Mesorhizobium japonicum MAFF 303099: one gene and its partners. The main gene of each other region encodes a partner of the protein of the gene in region 3 in a complex. Links are inferred from orthologs where the notes say so. Each region holds a gene or a part of one and is shown on either strand. Other genes may lie near its edges.

Evidence for each region.
Region 1: rpmI (region 3) and rplI share a complex: the UniProt entries of both Bacillus subtilis proteins name them as parts of the 50S ribosomal subunit. The link is inferred for Mesorhizobium japonicum MAFF 303099 from one-to-one orthologs.
Region 2: rpmI (region 3) and rpmE share a complex: the UniProt entries of both Bacillus subtilis proteins name them as parts of the 50S ribosomal subunit. The link is inferred for Mesorhizobium japonicum MAFF 303099 from one-to-one orthologs.

What each region holds. Positions count from the first base shown.
Region 1 is NC_002678.2:6,484,375-6,494,973, reverse strand. Bases 3,337-6,040 are described here. They hold rplI (50S ribosomal protein L9), read left to right. Parts: upstream 3,337-4,248; coding sequence 4,249-4,833; downstream 4,834-6,040. Other genes in these bases: MAFF_RS31915 (SAM-dependent methyltransferase), read left to right, coding at 5,009-6,040; rpsR (30S ribosomal protein S18), read left to right, coding at 3,795-4,043; rpsF (30S ribosomal protein S6), read left to right, coding at 3,337-3,795. In the rest of the region: MAFF_RS31940 (LTA synthase family protein), read left to right, coding at 1-1,141; MAFF_RS31935 (pilus assembly protein), read right to left, coding at 1,184-2,830; more of rpsF, read left to right, coding at 3,295-3,336; more of MAFF_RS31915, read left to right, coding at 6,041-6,301; MAFF_RS31910 (YnfA family protein), read left to right, coding at 6,383-6,706; MAFF_RS31905 (small ribosomal subunit Rsm22 family protein), read left to right, coding at 6,708-7,679; MAFF_RS37050 (DUF1428 domain-containing protein), read left to right, coding at 7,800-8,513; MAFF_RS31895 (YciI family protein), read left to right, coding at 8,542-8,907; MAFF_RS31890 (RNA polymerase sigma factor), read left to right, coding at 8,904-10,157; MAFF_RS31885 (replicative DNA helicase), read left to right, coding at 10,358-10,599. UniProt on the Bacillus subtilis protein: Binds to the 23S rRNA.
Region 2 is NC_002678.2:3,151,851-3,162,475, forward strand. Bases 3,140-5,869 are described here. They hold rpmE (50S ribosomal protein L31), read left to right. Parts: upstream 3,140-4,258; coding sequence 4,259-4,480; downstream 4,481-5,869. Other genes in these bases: MAFF_RS16470 (ABC transporter transmembrane domain-containing protein), read right to left, coding at 3,140-4,052; MAFF_RS16480 (hypothetical protein), read left to right, coding at 4,583-5,083; MAFF_RS16485 (TetR family transcriptional regulator), read right to left, coding at 5,261-5,869. In the rest of the region: MAFF_RS16460 (carboxypeptidase M32), read left to right, coding at 1-66; MAFF_RS16465 (DUF3857 domain-containing transglutaminase family protein), read left to right, coding at 293-2,197; more of MAFF_RS16470, read right to left, coding at 2,253-3,139; more of MAFF_RS16485, read right to left, coding at 5,870-5,890; MAFF_RS16490 (NAD(P)H-binding protein), read left to right, coding at 6,015-6,842; MAFF_RS16495 (DUF1772 domain-containing protein), read left to right, coding at 6,844-7,320; MAFF_RS16500 (SelT/SelW/SelH family protein), read right to left, coding at 7,351-7,698; MAFF_RS16505 (YebC/PmpR family DNA-binding transcriptional regulator), read right to left, coding at 7,710-8,459; MAFF_RS16510 (ArsR/SmtB family transcription factor), read right to left, coding at 8,671-8,994; MAFF_RS16515 (SRPBCC domain-containing protein), read left to right, coding at 9,046-9,528; MAFF_RS16520 (SRPBCC family protein), read left to right, coding at 9,537-10,004; MAFF_RS16525 (TerC family protein), read right to left, coding at 10,024-10,625. UniProt on the Bacillus subtilis protein: While neither of the L31 paralogs is essential, this protein does not seem to function as the main L31 protein.
Region 3 is NC_002678.2:4,006,815-4,009,646, reverse strand. It holds rpmI (50S ribosomal protein L35), read left to right. Parts: upstream 1-1,230; coding sequence 1,231-1,434; downstream 1,435-2,832. Other genes in the region: pheS (phenylalanine--tRNA ligase subunit alpha), read left to right, coding at 2,074-2,832; rplT (50S ribosomal protein L20), read left to right, coding at 1,522-1,923; MAFF_RS20745 (methyltransferase family protein), read left to right, coding at 422-1,048; infC (translation initiation factor IF-3), read left to right, coding at 1-199.

The DNA of each region.
Region 1 (10,599 bases), 2.5 Mb from region 3 along the record:
CTCGGTGCCCGATGAAAAGCCCGACATCATTATCGTCATGAGCGAATCCTTCTGGGATCCGACCAAGCTGCCAGGCGTCACCATCACGCCGGATCCGATTCCCACCGTGCGGGCATTGCGTTCCGGTTCGATGTTCTCGCCTGAATTCGGCGGCATGACCGCCAACATCGAATTCGAGGCGCTGACCGGCTTTTCCAACGCTTTCCTGCCGGCTGGCAGCATCCCCTACCAGCAATATGTGCGCACGCCGACGCCTTCCGTGGCGACCTTCCTGAAAAGCGAAGGCTACAGGGCGCGCGCCATCCATCCCGGCACCAACTGGTTCTGGAACCGTGGCGCGGTCTACGCCGATTTCGGCTTCGACGATTTCAAGTCGGAAGAGACGCTGCCGCCCATGGAAAAGCGCGGACCGCTGGCATCCGACGCGGCGATGACCGACGAGATCATCCGCGAAGCCGGCGCCAGCGACGACCCGGTGTTCTTCTTCGCGGTCAGCCTGCAGAACCATGGCCCCTACGAACCGAACCGTTATTACAACCCGACCCACGCGGTGCAGGCGCCGATCAGCCAATGGGCGCGCGACTCGCTGTTGAGTTATGCGGAAGGTTCAGCCGACGCGGACCGCGGCCTTGAACGTCTGATCGAATGGGCCAAGAAGCGGGAGCGACCGACGATTGTCGCCTTCTTCGGCGACCATCTGCCACCGCTGGGGCCGGTCTATGTCGAAACCGGCTTCCTGAAGGACAATGTCGCGCCGCGCAAGGAGCCGACACCGCAAGCCGCCCTTGACCATCACGAAACGCCACTGATCATCTGGTCGAACCGTTCCGGTCCGGTCGCGGACCTCGGCACGGTGAGCCCGGCATTCCTGCCCTATCATATCCTGACTGCCGCCGGCATCACCCATCCCTACTATACGGGCTTCCTGGGCGAGATGCGGGAACGCTACCGGGTCGTCGACCGCAACCTGCTTCTGACGCCGGCCGGCGCGGCCACGCCCGACTGGTCGCGCCAGAAGGAGATCGACCCGGCGATCCGCGATTTCCAGCTCATCCAGTACGACATGATGTTCGGCAAGCGCCACGCGGCGCCCGACTTCTTCCCCGAGACGGTCGACAAGGTTGTCGCTCACATGAGTTGAGGGGTGATCCTTAGAGGTGCCTGGCTCGCGCGTGATAGGCTGCTAGTTGGTCAGCTGCAGCCTTGAGAACTTGTTGGCGATGTGCTGGAAAACGTCCGGCAATTTGGCCGGATCGTTGACGGCGTAGTAGCCGCTCGGGTCCGAGGCACATGCGCTGTAAAGCGCGCGGTTGGCGGCGGTGTCGGATTGCAGCACCATGGTGTAGATTTGCACGCCCTGGTTCTTCAATTGAGTGCAAACGCTTTTGGTCCAGCCGTCGACATTGCGCGCCGCGGCGGTCTGGTCGTCCGATCCGAAACGGCCACCCGCCAGATAGCCATAGGATGTGTAGTCGGACTTCGTCGGCTGTTCGCTGGCGCCATAGACGACGTTCTCGCCGTCGGTGAGCAACAGCACGATCTTGCTGATGCCGGGCGTCTTCCACGGCGCTCCATCGGTGTAGGGCGCGGCGGGCGACAGCACTCGCATGCCCCATGACAGGCCTTCGGAGACATTGGTGCCCGAACCGTTCCACTCGGTCATCTCGCTTGCTGCCTTGCGCAGCTTGTCGAAATCGTCGGTCAGGGAGACGACGGGGGTCGGGCAGGCGCGGTTCGGGCCGACGGTGATGGGGGAACCCGTCTCGGTGATGAGCGCCTTGGTCGGCGCAACATATTTGGCCACCTTTTCCTTGGCATCCTTGTCGGCCGGTGGCACAGGGTCGGCCAGACTGCTGAGATCGATACCGAGACGGTTGCCTTTCAGCTTGGCGGTCTTGGTCTTGTCGCTGACGTCGTCGAGATAGGAATTGTTGTAGTATTTGGCCGCATTGCCATAGGAGCTAGACGGCTTTTGGGCATCTTCCGGATCGTCCGGCGCGAAATACGGAACGAACAGCGTGTCGGGCTTGTCCGGGTCGGGTGGGGTATCGGAAATGTTGTAAGCGCCCGGCCGCGCCTCGACACAGCCTTTCCACCCGGTGCCGTTCCATCCGGCCTCGGTCCATCCGGTGTCCTTGAGCTGCTTGAAAAGCGCCATATGATTGGGACGCTTGCCGTCGATGACGGGGAAATTGACGCCGTTGGTGGAAGACTTGCCGTCCATGTCGATCCATGACGGGTCGAATTCATCGCCATTGACGTTGACGGCCGTGACGAACGGAACCAGGGAGGCGCGAATCTGGCGCGTCGGCGATTTCGTCGCCTCGAGTGTGTCCAGCAAGGACTTGGTTGCCGTCCTCAACGCCGTCATGCGGGCACCGGCCATCGAGCCGGTATTGTCCAGCACCAGCACGACTTCGAGCTGATTGTCCGATTCGACCGCCGAGGCATCGACGGCGATGTGTCTGTTGTGGCCGAAGAGGAAACCGAAGTTCAAATTGACGTCGGCCGACGCAACCGCCTTGGTCTTGATGAAGTTGACGCCCCTGTCGACGGTCAGCGTCGCCTGCGCGTTGGCAAGTTCGCCATGCCCGGCGATGTTGGCCTGAAAATAGCGATCGAAGGCATCGGTGCGGCTAATGTCGAGGTCGCCGAGATGCGAGGAGGCAAGATTTGCGGCGTCGAGTGCATTCTGCAGGTTGCTCTTGGCCCGCATGACGGTGGACACGTCGACCGCGAAGGCCACGGCCGACAGGATGGCCGGCAGGCCGAGCCCCATCAGCAGCGCGAAATTGCCGCTCTTCGAGCGCCAGAATTTGTTGAGAAGCATCCTTACCCCCGGAAATGCTTGCCCGCTTGATCTGCGCGGATCGCCCGGGCTTTTGCGCCCTCCCTGATGAATCGACCGTTGACGGCGAGGGCTCAACCTGTACAACCTGACATTGTGGTTAAGGGCGGCTTGCCGGATATCGCCAGGCTATTCCGGCGCTGTCGCCTGATTTTCCGGCGACCTGCGACATCGGGAACGCCGCTTGCCCTTGCCTTATCGCCGGATTGCTGTATAGACGCCGCCAATCTGCCGGTCCCAGCTGGGGGCTGAACGGAGGGCCGGAGGTTTTATCAAAGCCTTCGTGTGACGCCAGAAGTGCTTCCGCCTCCCGTGTCTCCGCTCTCGACCGTCTCGTCATGCTCCTTTCTTCCCCGCCCCTTAACCGGGACCAGCGGGTCAGAGAAGTTGCAGAGGCTTTTGCCGCCGGGAACCGGGAGAGAAACGAAGAAAGGCACGAAGACATAATGGCTCTTTACGAACATGTGTTTCTTGCCCGGCAGGACCTCTCGCAGCAGCAGGTCGATGCGCTTGTCGAACAGTACAAGGGCGTCATCTCCGCGAATGGCGGGTCCGTCGGCCGGGTCGAGAACTGGGGACTGAAGTCCCTCACCTACCGGGTCAACAAGAACCGGAAGGCCTACTACACGCTCATGGACCTCAACTGCCCGCCGGCAGCGCTCAACGAAATGGAGCGCCAGATGGGTCTGTCCGAGGACGTCCTGCGTTTCCTGACCATCAAGGTCGAGGCGCATGAGGAAGGTCCGTCGGCCATGATGCAAAAGCGCGAAGAGCGCTCCGAGCGCGGCAGCTTCGGCGACCGCGACCGTGGCGATCGTGGCCCGCGTTCGTTCGGCGACCGCGATCGCGGCGACCGTGGCGATCGTCCGCCGCGTTCGTTCGGCGACGCCGGTGGCGATCGTGGTCCGCGCCGTCCGCGCGAAGGCTTTGAAGGGGGTGCAGAATAATGGTCGACATCAACCAGATCCCGACCCGGCGCCCGTTCCATCGTCGCCGCAAGACCTGCCCGTTCTCCGGCGCCAACGCGCCCAAGATCGACTACAAGGACGTGCGTCTGCTGCAGCGCTACATTTCGGAGCGCGGCAAGATCGTGCCGTCGCGCATCACCGCCGTCAGCCAGAAGAAGCAGCGTGAACTCGCCAAGGCGATCAAGCGCGCCCGCTTCCTCGGCCTGCTGCCCTACGTGGTCCGCTAATTCTCCAGAACGGGCGGTTCGCCGCCCGTTCCTTTTACCGGCCATGACGGGCATGACCGGTTCAGCCGTCAAATCCCGAGTTGAGGTCAAAGACCTCTAACTGCCGCGACAGGCAGGACAGCGACACCGGCGCTCAAGGCGCTCAAGCTTCCTGACCTGTTCCAGAGAATTCGGCGTCTACGCCTAACCTTAAAGGAACAAAACCATGGAAGTCATTCTTCTCGAACGCGTTTCCCGCCTCGGCCAGATGGGCGATACCGTCAAGGTCAAGGACGGCTTTGCCCGTAATTTCCTGCTGCCGCAGGGCAAGGCGCTGCGCGCCAACGAAGCCAACAAGAAGAAGTTCGAAGGCCAGCGCGCCCAGCTCGAAGCCCGCAATCTCGAGCGCAAGTCGGAAGCCAGCCAGGTTGCCGAAAAGCTCGACGGCAAGAGCTTCATCGCCGTGCGCTCCGCCGGTGAAACCGGCCAGCTCTACGGTTCGGTGTCGACGCGCGACATCGCCGAGTTGCTGACGGCGGAAGGTTTTTCGGTCAACCGCAACCAGATCCTGCTCAACCAGCCGATCAAGACCATCGGCCTGACCAATGTGGCGATCGCGCTGCATCCGGAAGTCGAGGTCACCGTCACGCTCAACATCGCCCGCACGGCCGACGAAGCCGAGCGCCAGGCCAAGGGCGAAACGCTGACCACCGCCGAAGCCATCTATGGCGACGACATCAACGACAATGCGCGTCCGGAAAACTTCTTCGATCCGAATGCCGAATTCGACGGCGGCGAAGACAACGCCTGATCGCGCAAGACGGGCGTCGGAGCAGCGCTCCGATCACTTTGTCGTAATCCCACCTTTGTGGACCAATGCCCGGGCCTCTCGCCCGGGCATTTTTATGCCAAAAGGAACTTTTCGAACCCCTATATATTGTTGCAGAATTAAGGCAGCCAGTCTGACCGTGAGGGGACATTTGGTTATGAACATTCTGCTGAAGCGCGTTCTCGACCGCCTGGTGCGCACGGGCAATCTCAAGGTAACTGGGCCAAAAGGCTCGACAGTCATCTTCGGCGACGGCAGTGGCGAGCCGGTGCACATGCACATCAAGACCCGGCATGCCGAACGCGCCATCACCTTCGATCCGATGTTGGCGGTGCCTGAATCCTACATGGACGGCGAGCTCGACATTCTCGAAGGTGGCGTGCTCGGCCTGATGCGCATCGCCTTCCAGAACATGGGCAGCGGTGGCATCGACGCGACCTGGTCGAAAGCCATCGAAGGCCTGCGCCACGCCTTCCGCCGCCTGCAGCAGATCAACACCACCTCGCGCTCGCGCCGCAACGTGCAGCGCCACTACGATCTGTCGGGCGATCTCTACCGGCTCTTCCTCGACGAGGACATGCAGTATTCCTGCGCCTATTTTGAACAGCCTGATATGACGCTGGACGAGGCGCAGGCTGCCAAGAAGCGCCATATCGCCGCCAAGCTCAGGCTGAAGGCCGGCCAGACGGTGCTCGACATCGGCTCCGGCTGGGGCGGGCTCGGCCTCTATCTGGCCAAGGCGTTCGACGTCGACGTCCAGGGCGTGACGCTGTCGACCGAACAGCATGGCGTGGCCACAGACCGGGCGCATGCGCAAGGCCTGGAAAGCCACGTCCATTTCGAGCTGAAGGATTATCGCGAACTCAACGAACGCTTCGACCGCATCGTTTCGGTCGGCATGTTCGAACATGTCGGCGTCAACCACTTCCGTACCTTCTTCGACAAGGCGGCGACATTGCTGAAGCCTGACGGCGTCATGCTGCTGCACACGATCGGCCGCTCAGGCGTGCCGTGGGCGACCAGCGCCTTCATCCGCAAGTATATTTTCCCGGGCGGCTACATACCCGCAATGTCGGAAGTGCTGCCAGCGATCGAGAAGTCCGGCCTCGTGGTCACCGACGTCGAGATCCTGCGGCTTCACTATGCCGACACGCTGAAGCACTGGGGCCAGCGCTTCGCCGCCAATCGCGACAAGGCCAAGGCCATCTACGACGAACGCTTCTGCCGCATGTGGGAATTCTATCTGGCCGCTTCGGAAGCTGCCTTCCGCTGGCAGGACCTAGTCATCTTCCAGTTCCAGATTGCCAAGAAGAACGACACGCTGCCGATGACCCGCGACTATATGGCCAAATGCGAAAAGGCCTTGGAAATGCGCGACATGGGCCGCCGCGAAGCGGCTCCCGTCGAGAAGCCCGTCAAGCCCGCCCGCCGCCGCAAGGTGGCGGAGTAGACACGCCGTTCGCCATTGGCGCTTGCCAATCCCGGCCCCTGCCCTGAAAAAGGCCTCGTGATCGTCGCGAGGCCTTTTTTCATGACTTATCTCTTCTATACCGCCGCGGCGCTCGCCGAGATCGCCGGCTGTTTTTCGGTATGGGCCTGGTGGCGGCTGGAAAGATCGCCCTTGTGGCTGGCGCCAGGCTTCGTCTCGCTGCTTTTGTTCGCCTGGCTTCTCGCGCTGGTCGACACCAATGCGGCGGGCCGCGCCTATGCAGCTTATGGCGGCATCTACATCGCTGCCTCGCTTGCCTGGCTGTGGCTGGTGGAAGGCGTGCGGCCCGACCGCTGGGATCTTGCTGGCGCCGCGCTCTGCATAGCGGGCGCTTCGCTCATCCTGCTCGCACCGCGAGGAGCATAGCGTGGAACTGCCGGCCCCCCTTCGACAAGCCGTCGATCGCATCCTGGAAAAAATTCCGCTGCCTGAGCTCAAGCAGGCGGCGAAAACCCTGTCGGACCGCTACCGCGCCGAACTGCGCGACGGCCGTCTGCACATGGCACAGGACATGGCGGTCAAGGCCTATCTGGCAACGCGGCTACCGGCGACCTATGCCGCGGTCCGTGCCAGCCTCGACGCGCTGAACGCGGCCCGGCCGGATTTCGCGCCGAAAACCTTGCTCGATGTCGGCGCCGGTCCTGGCACGGTGCTTTGGGCCACCAACGGTCTCTGGCCTGATCTCGAACAGGCGATCTTGCTGGAGGCGAGTGCGGCGGTGCGCAAGGTCGGCGAGACGCTCGCCGCCGACGCCATCACAGCCCGAACCGTCTGGCGGGCCAGCGATGTCACAATGGACCTTGCCGACCTTCAGCCGGCAGACCTCGTCACCTGCGCCTATGTGCTGGACGAGATCGTGCCGGCATCGCTGCCCAAGATGGTCGACCGGTTGTGGCAGCTGACGACAGACACGCTGCTGATCGTCGAGCCGGGCACGCCGGCGGGCTGGCAGCGCATTTTGGCGGTGCGCGCGCAGTTGATCGCCGCCGGGGCGCATCTGCTGGCGCCTTGTCCGCACGAGGCGCCCTGCCCGCTTACCCCACCCGACTGGTGCCACTTTTCCCGCCGCGTCGCCCGCTCGCGCCTGCACCGGCTGGCCAAGGATGCTGATGTGCCGTGGGAAGACGAGAAGTTCATCTTTGTCGCCGCGTCGCGCCAGCCGGCCGCCTCCCATGCCGCGCGGGTCATCGCACCGCCGAAATCCGGTTCGGGCAAGGTTCTGCTCAAGCTTTGCCAGGAAGACGGCACGGCCACGGAGCAACTCTTCACCAAGCGTGACGGCGCGGACTTCAAGTTGGCCCGGCGGCTGGACTGGGGCGACAGGCTGGCGTCCGAATAGAGCGCAACGGCATCCAGACGGCGCCGGCCAAGAAAAATTTGGGGGCGATGTCGAATCCAAGCTGCGCCGTTCGACCATTGGCGTTCTCGGACCTTCCGGGACGCCAACAGGAGAAGGACAATGAACTATATCGCAGGATTTGTCGCCGCCGTCCCCGCCGCCAGCAAGGAAGCCTATCGCAGGCATGTCACCGAGGCGGCATCGGTGCTGAAGGAATTCGGCACGACCCGGATGGTCGAAGCCTGGGGTGACGACGTGCCCGGCGGCAAGACCACCGACTTCAAGCGCGCCGTGAAGGCAACGTCGGACGAGGTCGTCATCTTTTCGTGGCACGAATATCCCGACAAGGCAGCAGCGGACGCCGCCTACCACACGATGATGAGCGATCCGCGTCTGGCGAAGATCGTCGCAACCATGCCCTTCGACGGCCAGCGCATGATGACAGGCGGCTTCGCATCGATCATCGACGAGGGAATTTCCGGCAAGCCCGGCTATATTGACGGCTCGCTGGTGCCGGTTCCCATCGCCAACAAGGCCGCCTACCTGGCCGTGGCGTCAAAGCATGCCGCCGTGATCAAGGAATTCGGCGCCACCCGCATCGTCGAAGCCTGGGGCGAAGACATCTCCGACGGCGAGGTCACCGACTACAGGACAGCGGTGAAGGCGACGGACGGGGAAGCCATCGTCTACTCCTGGGTGGAATGGCCGTCGAAGCAGGTTCGTGACGAAGGCTGGAAGAAGGTGATTTCCGATCCGCGCATGTATGCCGACATCAAGCCCTATGACAACGGACGAAGGGTCCATGGCGGCTTCGCGCCGATCCTCGACGCCTGACCGCGCAAATCAAGACCAGGAAACCATCATGCGCTATGCCTGTCTCATCTACTATCACCCTCAGACACTGTTCGGGGGAAGTCCGCAGGCCGATGCCGCGCTTGCCGAGTGCGCCGGATATGACGAGGTGCTCAAGGCCAGCGGCCATTTCGTCACCGCCGAAGCCCTGGTGCTGCCGGAAGAAGCGATGACCTTGCAGGTCCGCGACGGCAAGATGTCGACGGTCGACGGCCCGTTCATCGAGACCAAGGAGGTCCTGGGCGGGATCATCGTCATCGAGGCCCGTGACCTCAACGAGGCCGTGCGGGTGGCAAGCGGACATCCATTGGCCACGATCGGGCACATCGAAGTCCGTCCGGTCGTCGACTTCAGCCAGCCCCGGCCGGTACTGTGAGCGCCGCCAGCACGCATGCCTGCCTGGCGACGGTGTATCGCACCGAGGGACGGCGCGTGCTGGCGACCTTGATCCGCCTGCTCGGCGGGTTCGACGCGGCGGAGGAGGCCTTGCATGAGGCCTTCGCCGCCGCCGCCGAGCGGTGGCCGCGCCAAGGCCTGCCGGCCAATCCCTATTCCTGGCTGGTCTCGGCCGGCCGCTTCAGAACCATCGATCGCTGGCGCCGGGAAGCGCGGCTGGCCGGCACTTTGCCGGAACTGTTGGCCTTGAGCGAACAGATAGCGGAACCGATCACGCCTGAAGACATAGCGGACGATCAACTGCGGCTCATCTTCGTCTGCTGCCATCCGGCACTGGCGCCGGACGCACGCATTGCCTTGACGCTGCGCGAGGTGGGCGGCTTGACTACCGAAGAGATTGCCCGCGCCTATCTGACGCCGGCGCCGACCATTGCCCAGCGCATCGTGCGGGCCAAGGCAAGGATCCGCGACGAGGCCATCCCCTACGAAGTGCCCGACCGCAGCGCGTTGCCGGCACGCCTCGAAAGTGCGCTGCAGGTGATCTACCTGATCTTCAACGAGGGTTACGCGGCAACGCAGGGACCAAGCCTGACGCGGGCGGATCTGTGCGCAGAGGCGATCCGCCTCGGCCGACTGGTGGTGGATTTGCTCGACCAGCCCGAAGCACACGGGCTGCTGGCGTTGATGCTGTTGCATGAGGCAAGGCGCGCGACGCGGGTCGATGCCAATGGCGACATCGTCCTGCTTGAGGATCAGGACCGGTCGCTGTGGGACGGCGGGCTGATAAGCGAAGCCAACGGCCTCATTGGGCGGGCGCTCGCTTCACGACGGGTTGGACCCTACATCCTCCAGGCGGCCATTGCCTCCATCCACGCGGAAGCGGCGGGTACGGTGGACACCGACTGGACCCAGATCGTTGCACTTTATGACGTGCTGAGGCGCGTCGCCCCCTCCCCGGTGGTCACGCTGAACCGTGCCGCCGCCCTTGGCATGCGCGACGGGCCGCAAGCCGGTCTGACGGCGATCGAAGCGGCACTGGAACAGGGTGGCCTCGACGGCTACCATCTGGCGCACGCGGCGCGCGCCGACATGTTGCGCAGACTAGGCCTGACTGAAGCCGCACGCGCCTCTTACCAGCAGGCGCTGGACCTGACCCGCCAGCCGGCAGAACGACGTTTCCTAAAGACTCGTCTCGATCAACTCGCCGAACATCGCACCCTGCGCGACTAGACTCGTCCGACCTTGCGGCAGTGTATTTTCCTGTTTTGTTCCTGATGCGGATTCGCTACGGTTAGCCGCCTGATTCGAGTCAATCGGGATTCTTTCCACCGATTTTTTTGTGCTGTGAACAAGCAGGAGAGGACGACGAATCTTCACCCGCCCTTAACGTGGTCTGCTACGGCAAGGTGGGTTTTGAAATCGGGGATATCATGGCAGAGGCAGCGCGGAAATTCGGTGTGGCGGAGCAACCGCTCTATCGCGAGGCACCGAACAATATCGAGGCCGAGCAGGCGCTGCTCGGCGCGATCCTCGTCAACAACGATGCCTTCTACCGCGTCTCCGACTTCCTGAAGCCGGGCCATTTCTACGAACCCCTGCATCGCAGGATCTTCGAGATCGCGGCCGAGCTCATCCGTATGGGCAAGGTGGCGACGCCGATCACCTTGAAGAC
Region 2 (10,625 bases), 850 kb from region 3 along the record:
GCCACCGGCGAAAAGCTCAACGCGGTGCATTTCGTCAATCACCTGAAGCAGCGCTACGGCGGATGAGATCGGCCGCCCCGGTTTCGGCGACCGGCGGCGGCGAACAAGGAGGCGATGACGCGCCATCGCCGGGCGGCGATCTTGCGGGATCGCCGCTACTTTTCTATCACTGGTGGTATCCGAGCGTATATTGCAAGACGTGCGGACCATGAGGGCGGTACTTCCGGTGACATCTTCTGCGACAACGCGGCTTTTCGTCTTGATTGCCTTTACGCTTTTCTGCGCACCGGCCATGGCCGACGCCGAAATCCACAAGGGCAGCCCTGGCAGCTGGATCGACCGGGTCGAGCTTCCGAAGGCGGACCCGCGTTTCGACAGCCGGATCAAGAACGGCATCTCCAATCTTGTCTCGGAATATCAGATCCGGCAGCGGCCCGGCGGCATCGAGGCCTTCGACCGCTATGCCTACAGGATCGTCGACCGCACCGGGCTCGAGCGTGGCGCCGCCATAAATTTCGAATTCGATCCTGCGACGTCGCAAGTGACGATGAACTGGCTGAACATCATCCGCGACGGCGTGGTCATCGACCGGCTGCCCGGAGCTACTTTCGATGTGTTCCGGCGTGAGAAGGATGCAGAGAAAGGCCTGTTCGACGGCTGGCTCACCGCTTACGTGAATGTCGACGATGTCCGTGTCGGCGACATCATCGACTATGGCAAGACCACCGTCAGGACACCCATCGTCGGCGCGGATCTGTTTTTCCACTCGGTCGCCATGGCCTGGGGCGAGCCCATAGCGCTCATCCGCGAGAAGGTCGTCTGGCCGGCGAACCAGCCCCTGAACATCCGCCAGGTTCGCACCGACATCCAGCCGGATGTCAAAACCGACGGCGCCTCGAAAACCTATAGCTGGCAAAGCATCAACCCTGCCCCGGTCAAGCCCGAGGAAAACCTGCCGGCGGATTTCCTGACCTATCCGACGATCCAGATTTCCTCGACAGCCAAATGGCAGGATGTCGTCGACGCGATGTTGCCCTACTACCGGCTCGACCAGGAATTGCCGGCCGCTTTCGCATCGAAGCTCGACGATATCGCTGCCCGATACGCTAAACCCGAAGACCGGATGATCGAGGCGATGCGGCTGGTCCAGGACACCATCCGTTATGTCAGCCTGTCGATGGGCCGTGGCTCCTACATTCCCCGCAGCCCGAGCACCGTGATTGCCTCAGGCTTCGGCGACTGCAAGGACAAGGCCCTGCTTCTTGCCTCCAGCCTGCGTCGGCTTGGCGTTGAGGCTGAGCCTGCCCTGACCGATCTCGACGACGGACTGGCACTTGGCGACATGCTGCCGACGATCCGCGCCTTCGACCACGTCATCGTCAAGGCATCGATCAAAACCCAGACATACTGGATCGATGCGACCAACTATCTGCAGGGTGGCCGGGCCGAGAACCTTGTTCCACCGGACTATGGATTCGCCTTGCCGGTCGTCGCCGGCAGCGCTCGGATGGAACGGATAGAACGCAAGGAACTTTTCCAGCCGACCACCTTCGTCAGCGAGGCGTTCGACTTTCCCAAAAACACAGGCGAGGCGCTCAAGCTGACGGTCAGCACGACCTACCGGGACGCGGATGCCGACTCAATGCGCTACAGGCTGGTTTCCCAATCGGCCACCAAGCTCGCCGACGACTATCTCCAATATTACAACCGGCAATATCCGGGGATGACCAGCCTGGCGCCGTTGTCGGCAAAGGACGACCGTGACGGCAATGTCGTCACCACGGTCGAATCCTACGAGCTGCCGGCCGAGGATCTCGACGCCGATGATCTCGTCAAGAACTTCCCCTTGAAGGCCGATGTCGGCATCAACAATTTGCCGGAGCCGGACATGGTTGGCAGGGCCGGGCCGATCTGGCTCGGCAGCCCGATGTTCAAGCGTCATCAGTGCATCGTCCGGAACCTGAAGGCGGAGTTTGTCGGCCCCGAAAAATCCGACGACGTGATCACGCCCTATGTCGCCTTCAAGGCGCGCTGGTCGAGTACGCCGAGCGAATTCCAGGTCGACTGGTTTCTCAAGACGATCAACGATCGCGTTCCCGCCAAGGATATCGGTTCATATCTGAGATCGCGCAGGAAGATGGGCGACAACGCCTCCTGGACCTACAATTTCGGCTATGCCGAAACCGAGGCGAACTGAGCCCGCCAAGCAACTCCCGTGAAATGATTTCCGGCGAAAACGGCTCGGGAAGAGCCTACTCCGCCGCGCCCCTGAAGGCGCTGGCGCCGGTCTCGAACTGCAGCTTGGCCAGCCTGGCATAGATGCCGCCCTTGGCGACCAGGCTCTGGTGCGTGCCTTCCTCGACGATGCGGCCGCCATCCATCACCAGGATCCTGTCGGCCTTCAGCACCGTCGCCAGCCGGTGGGCGATGACGATCGTGGTGCGGCCCTGCATCAGCCGCTCTAGCGCCGTCTGCACCAGCGTCTCGCTTTCGGCGTCCAGTGCCGAGGTGGCTTCGTCGAGCAGCAGGATCGGTGCGTCGCGCAGGATGGCGCGGGCGATGGCCACGCGCTGGCGCTGGCCGCCGGACAGCGTCACGCCGCGCTCGCCGACCTGGCTGTCATAGCCGTGTTCGAGCTTGAGGATGAATTCGTCGGCCAGCGCGTCCTTCGCCGCCGCCTCAATTTCGGTATTGCCTGCGCCCGGCCGGCCGAAGCCTATATTGTCGCGCGCGCTCGCCGCGAAGATGGTGACGTCCTGCGGCACGATGGCGATGCGCTCGCGCACCGAAACCGGATCGGCTTCGCGCACGTCGACGCCATCGATCAGGATCTTGCCGGTTTCGGGATCGTAGAAGCGCAGGATCAGCGAGAAGACCGTGCTCTTGCCGGCCCCCGAGGGACCGACGATGGCTACCGTCTCGCCAGGCATGACCTGGAAACTCAAGCCGTGGACGGCGGCCCGGTCGGGCCGCGCCGGATAGGAGAAGGAGACGTCGTCGAAGACGATCGCGCCCTTGGCGACCGTAGGCAGCGGCTTCGGCTCGGCCGGCGCCTGGATCGCCGGGTTCTCGGCCAGGATCTCGGTCAGCCGCTCGGCCGCACCCGCTGCCTGGGCAAGTTCGCCCCAGACCTCCGACAGCGCGCCGAGCGCGCCGGCGGCGAACACCGAATAGAGCAGGAACTGGCCGAGCGTGCCCGGCGATATCGTGCCTTCGAGCACGTCGCGCGAGCCGAACCAGAGCACCGCCACAACGGACGAGAAGATGGTGAAGATGGCAAAGAAGGTGAGGAAGGAGCGGGCGAAGATCGAGGCGCGCGCCGCCTCGAAGGCAGCCTCAACCGCGCCCGAAAACCGCCCGGTGACCAGCTTCTCATTGGTGAAGGCCTGCAGCGTGCGCACCGCGCCGATTTGCTCGCTGGCATAGGCTGTCGCCTCGGCAAGCGTGTCCTGCGCCTGCCTCGACTTGCGGCGCACCGAACGGCCGAAGGCGACCAGCGGCAGCACGATGACGGGAATGGCTGCAATGACCAGGCCGGACAGTTTTGGACTGGTCACGACCATCATTCCCACCGCGCCGAGACCGAGGATGACGTTGCGCAGCGCGACCGAAGCGGTGGCGCCGACCGCCGATTTGATCTGCGTGGTGTCGGCGGCAAGCCGTGACACGATCTCGCCCGACTGGGCGGTGTCGAAGAAGGCGGGCGACAGCGTCGTCACATGGGCAAAGACATCGCGGCGGATATCGGCGACGACGCGCTCGCCAAGCGTGATGACGAAATAGTAGCGGCCGGCGGATGCCGCCGCCAGCACGGCGGCCATCGCCACCAGTGCGGCGAAATATTCGGCGATGAAAGTGGTGCTGGACGACGAGAAACCGTGATCGATCATCCGCCGTACGGCCAGCGGCAGCGTCAATGTCGTTGCCGCCGCGATGGCCAGCGAGATGAGGGCGCCGACGACCAGCGTGCGATATCCAGCGATATAGGGGAACAGGCGCCTGAGCGGCTTGAGCGAGCGTCGGCGCTCGTCTGCGCTGCTTGATTGCGCCATCTCGGTGTGTCCTCTAGCCGCTTCGGCTTCATGCGCCGCAATATGCGCTTGCCGCGGCCTTGTGATTCAATTCCGCCTGATGTATAGGCTCGCCGACCGTTTTAGAAGCCGTGGCTCCTCAATAGCTGCGGCTTCGAGTTTTAAAAAGAGGCGCATCGACGCAGGCTTATGCCCGTCAGCCGCGCCGGCAAGCCAGGAACCGAGCCATGAAGAGCGCTATTCATCCCGACTACCACACCATCAAGGTCGTCATGACCGACGGCACCGAATACACGACCCGTTCGACCTGGGGCAAGGAAGGCGATACGATGAACCTCGATATCGATCCGACCACCCACCCGGCCTGGACCGGCGGCCAGCAGACCCTGCTCGACCGCGGCGGCCGCCTGTCGAAGTTCAAGAAGCGTTTCGAAGGCTTCGGCCTCTAAGCCCACTTCGGCATTGTCGCAGATCAAGAACCCGCCTTCGAGGCGGGTTTTTTGTTGACCTCAAGCAGTCGTATTGGGGACGAATTCGTCTGAAAGGGTGACATGTCTATTCTCGACGATAGCAGATGGTCCGGCCTCAAAGGCGGGTACAAGGTTGTGTACGATCCGCGACCGGCTTTGCAAACGCTGACCGTTCACTACACCAGCAAGTCGGCCTGGGACGAACTCTGGAATGAACTGCATCATCAGGGGGATGTCGGGGACGCTTCCTACGCCGCCGTCGTGGAGTTGGTTCGCATCTCCAAAGACCACGCTCCGGCCTATTGGGGTGCTTACGGCCTGGCCGCGACGATCGAAGAAGCGCGACAGCTCGATGACCGGAACCCACCGGTTCCGGATTGGATCGAACCGCACTACAGGGCAGCGTGGCGGACGCTTCTGCACCTGGCGTTGCGGGACCTGGCAACTAAGATTGACGACGAAACCGCTAACTGTGCGTTGGCTGTTGTCGCACTCCGTCGAGGCAGCCTGAGCCTTGCCCGAATGGCAATGTGCGCAGAGGATGAGCGCGCGGAAATGCTTCGCAGCTATTTCGGCACATAGCGCGCTTGTTCAGCGGATGGGGGCACGGACACAGTCGCCCTTGATGACGACCGAGGGCTTGGCGCCGGCGTTGTTGGGAAGCGTGCTGTCGACGAAGGAGGCCGTCGCGGCGACCGAATACATCCTTGCCGGCCACATCCTTGTCGGAGCAGGGAAAATGAGCAGGCGCGGCGCCGTTCAGTCTCCGGTCAGTTCCCGCAGCGCCATGCGCTTGTAGGCGGCGACCAGCCTGTCGCCCTCCTGTCGCTCGACCGAGATGGCCAGCCGTACCGCGGCCTCGCCCATTTGCCAGACGAGAAATGCCGTGGTCTCCAGGGCGACGGGGTCGGCGCCGGGACGCAGGCGCTTCAGCACCGCCACGAGGAACTCCGCATTGGCCCGGCTGTCGGCGAGTTCGAGCTGGCGCAACGCCTTGTCGGCCTGCGTGCCCGACCAGATGTCGCGCATCACCGGCTCGGCCAGGAACAGCCCGTAGTAGATATCAACCAGCTCCGAGAAAGCCCGCCGCAGGCCTTCGGCGTCGCTGACATCCTTGAGCGCGGCCGAGATACAGGCCTGGCTTTCGGCCGTGTAGCGCTCGGCCAGCGCCCAGATGATCGCCCGCTTGTCGGGAAAGAACTGGTAGAGCGAACCGATCGACACCCCTGCCCGTTCCGCGACCTCGCCCATGCGCATGGCGTCGCTGCCTTGCTCGGTGATCAGCGCCGAGGCCGCGGCAAGCATGCGCTCCACCCGCTCCCGGCTGCGCTGCTGGCTCGGCGCCCGCCGTGGCGAAGCGATCTGCTCGTTGGCCGGTGTGCCTTCCATGACTGTCTCCAACAACCCCTTCGGCACAATCGCCGAGAAAATGGCTTGACTCACAAAATACGAGGGTTTATCACGTTTTGCAAATGTGAGGATTGCTCATGTTTTCAAACAGAGGAAAACCACCATGACCGACACCAGACCAATTCTGATCCTCGGCGGCACCGGCAAGACCGGTCGCCGTCTTGCCGAGCGGCTGACGGCGCGCGGCATACCGGTACGGATCGGCTCCCGTTCCGGTACGCCGCGCTTCGACTGGGAGGCCCCCGCAAGCTGGGCTCCTGCACTCGAGGGCGTCAGCGCGGTCTATATCAGCTACTATCCCGACATCGCCGTGCCTGGCGCCGCCGAAGTCATCGATGCCTTCACCCGCCTTGCCGTGGAGCATGGCGTTCGCCGGCTGGTGCTGTTGTCGGGCCGCGGCGAGCATGAGGCGCAGCGCGCCGAAGAGATGCTGAAGGCTTCCGGGGCCGACTGGACGATCCTGCGCTGCGCATGGTTCTCGCAGAATTTCAGCGAAGGCTTCCTCATCGAGCCATTGCTGGCGGCCGAAGTGTCCCTGCCGGTCGGACCTGTCGGTGAACCCTTTGTCGATGTCGACGACATCGCTGACGCCGCCGAAGCGGTGCTGACTGAGCCCGGTCATGTCGGCCAGCTCTATGAACTGACGGGGCCGCGGCTGTTGAGCTTTGCCGACGCGGTCGCCGAAATTGCCAAGGCGACAGGACGCGACATCCGCTTTGTCAGAATTTCGCATGATGAGTTCACGACCGCTGTCGCGTCGCATGAACTGCCACCCGAAATCGTCTGGCTGCTCGATGAGCTGTTCACCAAGGTGCTCGACGGCCGCAACGAATCGCTCACCGACGGCGTCCAACGCGTGCTCGGCCGGGCACCGAAAGACTTTTCCGCCTACGCAACCGAAACCGCCGCAGCCGGCTTCTGGAGTAACTGAGATGAGCAAGCTTGTTCCCGCCCTCACCATCATCGCCGCAATCGGCTCGGGCGTCGTCGGCGGCGTCTTCTTCGCCTTTTCCAACTTCGTCATGGCAGCACTGGCCCGGCTGCCCGTCCCGCAAGGCATCGCCGCGATGAATTCGATCAACATCACGGTGATCACGCCGACCTTCATGACGGCGCTTTTCGGCACCGGCCTGCTCTGCCTGGTGCTCATCGCCGCCGCCATCATGGGCTGGAGCCTGCCCGGCTCGTACTGGCTGCTTGCCGGTGCGGTGATCTATGTGATCGGCAGCCCGATCGTGACCATGGTCTTCAACGTGCCGCTCAACGATGCGCTCGCCGCTGTCGACCCTGCCAGCAGCAACGGCGCCGCCGTGTGGGCGAACCATCTAAGCCAGTGGGTGATGTGGAACCACGTCCGCACCGTCACCTCCATCGTGGCGATGGCCTGCTTTATCTTCGCATTGCTGTAAAGAGGCCTTGCGAAACGCAAAGGGCCTCGCTCAGGCGGGGTCTTTTTGCGTGTGCCCCTTTGACGTGTGGCCCTTGCGGTCGGAATGACCGAGATCGCGATCCGGGTCGATCACGTCGCGCACCAGCTGCTTGAGTTTTGCCGCATCGGGAAAGCCACCGTCGCGCTTGCGATCCCAGATGAGAACATCATTGCAGGAGATGGTGAAGACGCCGCCGGTGCCGGGCACCAGCGTCACTTCGCCGAGATCGGTGCCGAAGGTGGAGAGCAGTTCCTGCGCCATCCAGCCGGCACGCAGCAGCCACTGGCACTGCGTGCAATAGGTGATGCGGATGGCGGGCAACGGCGTCTCGCTCATATCGGATTGAGCTTTGCTCATATCCCAACCGATCAGGCCGCGCTGAGCTTGGCCAAGGTCTCGTCGTCGACTTCGAAGTTGGCGTATACGCTTTGCACGTCGTCGTCATCCTCGAGCGTGGCGACCAGCTTCATCAGCGACTGTGCCCGCTCCTCGTCGACCGGAACATTGTTCTGCGGACGCCAGATCAGCTTCACCGACTCCGCCTCGCCGAGCGCGGCTTCCAGTGCCTTCGACACCTCGCCGAGATTCTCGAAGGCGCAATAGATCGTGTGGCCTTCCTCGTCACTTTCGACGTCGTCGGCGCCGGCTTCAATCGCCGCTTCCATGACCTTGTCGGCGCTGCCGGCCGATGCCGGATAGTAGATCTCGCCGACACGGTCCCACATGAAGGACACCGAACCGGTCTCGCCCATCGCGCCGCCGGCCTTGGTGAAGGCGGCGCGGACATTCGACGCCGAGCGGTTGCGGTTGTCGGTCAACGCCTCGACGATGACGGCGACGCCGCCTGGGCCATAACCTTCATAGCGCACGGCCTCGTAGTTCTCGGCATCGCCCATCGACGCCTTGTTGATGGCGCGCTGGATGTTGTCCTTCGGCATCGACACGGCCTTGGCGTTCTGGATCGCCAGCCGCAGGCGTGGGTTCATCGATGGGTCGGGCGTGCCGCTCTTGGCGGCCACGGTGATTTCGCGCGCCAGCTTGGAAAACATTTTCGACCGCACCGCGTCCTGACGGCCCTTGCGGTGCATGATGTTCTTGAACTGTGAATGGCCAGCCATGGCACCCCTGTCGTGTTCGGCTAGAGCATCTCGCAGCCAGGTGGATCACCTCGCCCTTGCAAAATGCTCGAATTCAAAATTTCAGAGCGTCCCAGGTGCAACCCGTGGAAGCACGGCGTTCTCTGTCGGAATGGCCGGCTTATAGATAAATCGGCTCAATTCGTCCAGCCGCGCCGTGCTGCCGGCAGCCAACAAGGACGTCTACAAGCGCTCACGCCTCCAGATCGGACTTCAGCCGGTCGATGATGCTGAGCGCATGGCCGGCATACTGGCTGATCCAGCGGTCGTGGATCTGCTTGATCGGCAGCGCGTTGAGATGGTTCCAGCGCTCGCGTCCGTCGCGGCGCGCAACGATCAGCTCCGCCTCCTCCAGCACCTTCAGGTGCAGCATGACGGTGCAGCGGTCGATGTCGGGAAAGGCATCGCACAGCATGCCCGTGGTCTTCGGCTCGTCCTTCAGCCGATCGAGCATCTCACGCCGGCGCGGATGCGCCAGCGCCTTGAAAACATTGTCGTCTTGCGATCGGCTTGACATGTTATATTTCTATAACATAACGTAAGGCCAATCAAGCAGGGAGTTGTGGATATGTCTTTCGGATTCCGCGTTTCCGGCCGCATCGGCAAACCGGTCGCCGAAGTTTTCGACGCCGTCGTCAACCCCAAGAAACTGAGCGGCTATTTCACCACAATCGGCGGCGCCAGCGCGCCGCTGGAAACCGGTGTTGGCGTCGTTTGGTGGGGCAAGGTGCCGGTCGAGGTCGACGAAGTGGTCAAGGACAGCCGCATCGTGCTGCGCTGGGACGCCACCGATGCCGACGGCAAGCCGGCCTACAAGACCCGCATCGAAATGAATTTCGAACCGCTGGACGATGGCGGTACCTTCGTCACCATCGCCGAAAGCGGCTGGCAGGAAGGCGCGGTCGGCTTGAAGAAATCGTACCTCAACTGCGAGGGCTGGTCGCAGATGCTGGCCTGCATGAAGGCCTATGTCGAATACGGCATCAATCTGCGCGACGGCTATTACCGCAGTGAGATGAAGGGCGAGCCCGCCAACGAGACCAATGTTTGAGCGTTCCCATGGAGATCCGCGAAACCCCGACAGCCGAAACCGGCATGCTGATCCGGCGGCCTGTCGCCGAAGTGTTCGAGGCCATCGTCGATCCGGCCATCACCACCAAATTCTGGTTCACCCACGGCAGCGATCGGCTGGATAGCGGCGAAGAGGTCCGCTGGGAGTGGCGCATGTACGGCGTCTCGACGACCGCCAAGGTCAGCGAGATCGTCAGGAATGAAAGGATCGTCATGCAATGGAGCGATCCGCCGACAACGGTGGTCTGGACCTTCACCGAAATGCCCGGCGATGCAACCTTTCTCGAGGTCCGCAACTTCGGCTTCGCCAGCACGCCCGACGAGCAGGTCAAAGAAGCGATCGGCTCGACCGGTGGCTTCACGTTGGTGCTGGCCGGCGCCAAGGCCTGGCTGGAACAAGGCCTGACGCTAGGCCTTATCGGCGACCGCCACCCGAAGGGTGTGCCGGGGCGTTAGATGCCCCAGCATGCCGGTCTCAATGCCCGTCGTCGGGCTTCGCTTTCCTGCGCCGCCGCGCCAGCATGTTGAGCCCTTCGACCAGGGCCGAGAAACCCATCGCCGCATAGATGTAGCCCTTGGGCACGTGGTAGCCCATGCCGTCGGCGATCAGCGTCATGCCGATCATCAACAGGAAGCCCAGGGCCAGCATGACGATGCTGGGGTTCTTGGCGATGAAGTTGGCCAGCGGACCCGCCGCCAGCATCATCACGCTGACGGCCACGATCACGGCGATGTACATGATGGCGATCTCGTCGGTCATGCCGACGGCGGTGATGATGGAGTCGATCGAGAAGACGAGATCGAGCAGCAGGATCTGGAAGATCGCGCCGGCAAGCGAGATCTTGAGCGTCTCACCCATCATCGTGTCCTTGTGGTCGTCGGGATCGACCGTGTGATGGATCTCCTTGGTCGCCTTCCACACCAGGAACAGGCCGCCGGCGATCAGGATCAGGTCGCGCCAGGAGAAGCCATGGCTGAAGGCGGTGAAGACCGGCGTCGTCAGCTGGACGATGACCGAAATGGTGGCGAGCAGCACAAGCCGCATGACCAGCGCCGCCGAAATGCCGAGCCGGCGGG
Region 3 (2,832 bases):
GAAGGCGGTGCGCCGCTTCTTCGAAGAGGGCGACAAGGTCAAGCTGACATTGCGCTTCCGCGGCCGCGAGATGGCGCATATGGAACTCGGCATGCAGCTTCTGAACAAGGTGCGCGAGGAAGTGGCGACCATTGCAAAAGTCGAGGCGGAGCCGAAGCTCGAAGGCCGCCAGATGATGATGGTGCTGGCGCCGCGCTAAGGTGTGCTGAATATCAACACCTGAGATCACGATAAAGTCAGGCGTGACCAGCGCTCCAAATCCGCCTGAATTGTCTTGCAGAGCGTCCCGGCGATCGGCGGGACGCCTGTTTTTCGGCTAAAGCTGCGATCGCCGGCTTTGTTTTTTATGCATGTCGTCCTCCCAAAACCGGACCCACTTTTGGGCGACATGCAATAGGCTCCTCGACGATCGGATATCCCCTTGGACAACGAACTCAAATACGGGCTGGGCAATTACCAGCAGATGCGTCGGCTGGTGCTTGCCGTGCTCGTGGTGGTGCTGTTTCTGGCGCTGCTGTTTGGCCAGTCGACCTTCCCACCCGACACGCCGGTGCATGAAACAATCGAGATGTTCGGCGTGCTGCTGATCTTCCTCGGCATCGTCGGCCGCCTCTGGGCGACGCTCTATATAGGCGGGCGCAAATCCTCCGAGGTGGTCACCGGCGGGCCCTATTCGATCACTCGCAACCCGCTCTATGTGTTCTCGACGGTGGCCGCGGCCGGCGTCGGCGCGCAGATCGGCTCGTTCTCGGGCATCATCCTGTTCGCACTGCTGTGCGCGGGCGCCTTCCATATCGTCATCCTGCGCGAGGAGAAATTCCTCAAGGAAGCGCTCGGCGCGCCCTATCAGGCCTATCTGGACAAGGTGCCGCGCTTCTTCCCGAAGCTTTCCCTCTACCAGGAGGGCGACACCGGCAGCTTCAAGCCGCGCCTGCTGTTGACCACGCTGCTCGACGGCCTGGTGTTCCTGATCGCGCTGCCGGCCTTCGAACTGATCGACGGCGCGCAGCAGTCGGGCATGCTTCCGGTGTGGTTCAAGCTGCCCTGAGCGGGGACAGAGCGTCGCACGGCTTCAGGTGTTGCGCACCGGCCGTGTTTGACGTATAGGACCGCCGTTCAAGAAAACCGCCCGGCAGGGCATGCCGTGGCGGTTTCATTTGCTTTTCGGGCTTTGGTCGGCCCGGAGCGAACAAGAAGCGCGATAGTGCGCCAACAATACGGAGTAGCAAAATGCCCAAGATGAAGACCAAGTCGGCCGCCAAGAAGCGGTTCAAGATCACAGGTACGGGTAAAGTCCTGTCGGCTGCGGCCGGCAAGCGTCACGGCATGATCAAGCGTTCCAACAAGTTCATTCGAAATGCCCGCGGCACGATGGTTCTGGCTGAACCGGATGGCAAGAAGGTCATCAAGAATTTTCTGCCGAACGGCCTCTAAGGCATTCGGTCCGGACACGCAGTAGTTTTACGCAATTCCGAACGGAAAGCCGCAGGCACCTGGGATTGCTTTTAAGGAGATCATGACATGGCACGCGTAAAGAGAGGCGTCACCTCGCACGCCAAGCACAAGAAGGTCCTGAAAGCCGCGAAAGGCTTCTACGGCCGTCGCAAGAACACCATCCGCATCGCCAAGCAGGCGGTGGAAAAGTCGCTGCAGTACGCCTACCGCGACCGCAAGAACCGCAAGCGCTCGTTCCGCGCGCTCTGGATCCAGCGCATCAATGCCGCGACCCACGAGCATGGCCTGACCTATGGCCGCTTCATCGATGGCTTGAACAAGGCCGGCATCGAGATCGATCGCAAGATCCTGTCCGACATGGCCATCCATGAGCCGCAGGCTTTCGCCGCGCTCGTGGCCAAGGCCAAGGTCGCGCTCGAATATCTGAAGAACACCACGCCGAACGCCTTTGAAAGCGCTGTCGCCTAAGACCAGCGCTTCCCAAGCATTCGCAATTCTGATTATGGGGAACCCGCGCTGGCACGGCTGGCGCGGGTTCTTTTGTCTCTGATGTCTGAACTTTCAACTTAAAAGTGACTTCCACTTTAAAGTCGACTTCCAACGTAGCGAGTTTGACCCGTGAACGACGCAACTAGTGGCCTGGATACGCTCGAAAATTCCCTGCTGGCCGATATTGCATCGGCGGCCGATGAGCCGGCGATCGAGGCCGTGCGCATAGCCGCCTTCGGCAAGAAGGGCACCGTGTCCGAGATGCTGAAAACGCTTGGCGCCATGACCGCCGAGGAGCGCCAGCTCAAGGGGCCCGTCATCAACGGCCTCAAGAACCGCGTCACCGAGGCGCTGACGGCACGCAAGGCCGAATTGAAAGACGTGGCGATCGCAGCACGTCTCGCCGCCGAGAAGGTCGACGTGACGCTGCCGGTGCGGCAGTCGCCAGCCGAGCGCGGCCGCATCCATCCGATCAGCCAGGTCATCGACGAGATCGCCGCGATCTTCGGCGATCTCGGCTTCGCCATCGCAGAAGGTCCAGACATCGAGACCGACTATTACAATTTCACCGCGCTGAATTTCCCCGAGGGACATCCGGCGCGCGAGATGCACGACACCTTCTTCTTCCAGCCGGACGAGAAGGGCGAGCGCAAGCTGTTGCGCACGCACACCTCGCCCGTGCAGATCCGCACCATGGAGAAGCAGAAGCCGCCGATCCGCATCGTCATTCCGGGCAAGACCTACCGCCAGGATTCCGACGCCACGCACTCGCCGATGTTCCATCAGGTCGAGGGACTGGTGATCGACAAGACAGCCAATGTCGCCAACATGAAGTGGGTGCTGGAGGAATTCTGCAAGGCGTTCTTCGAGGTACCCTCGGTCAAGATG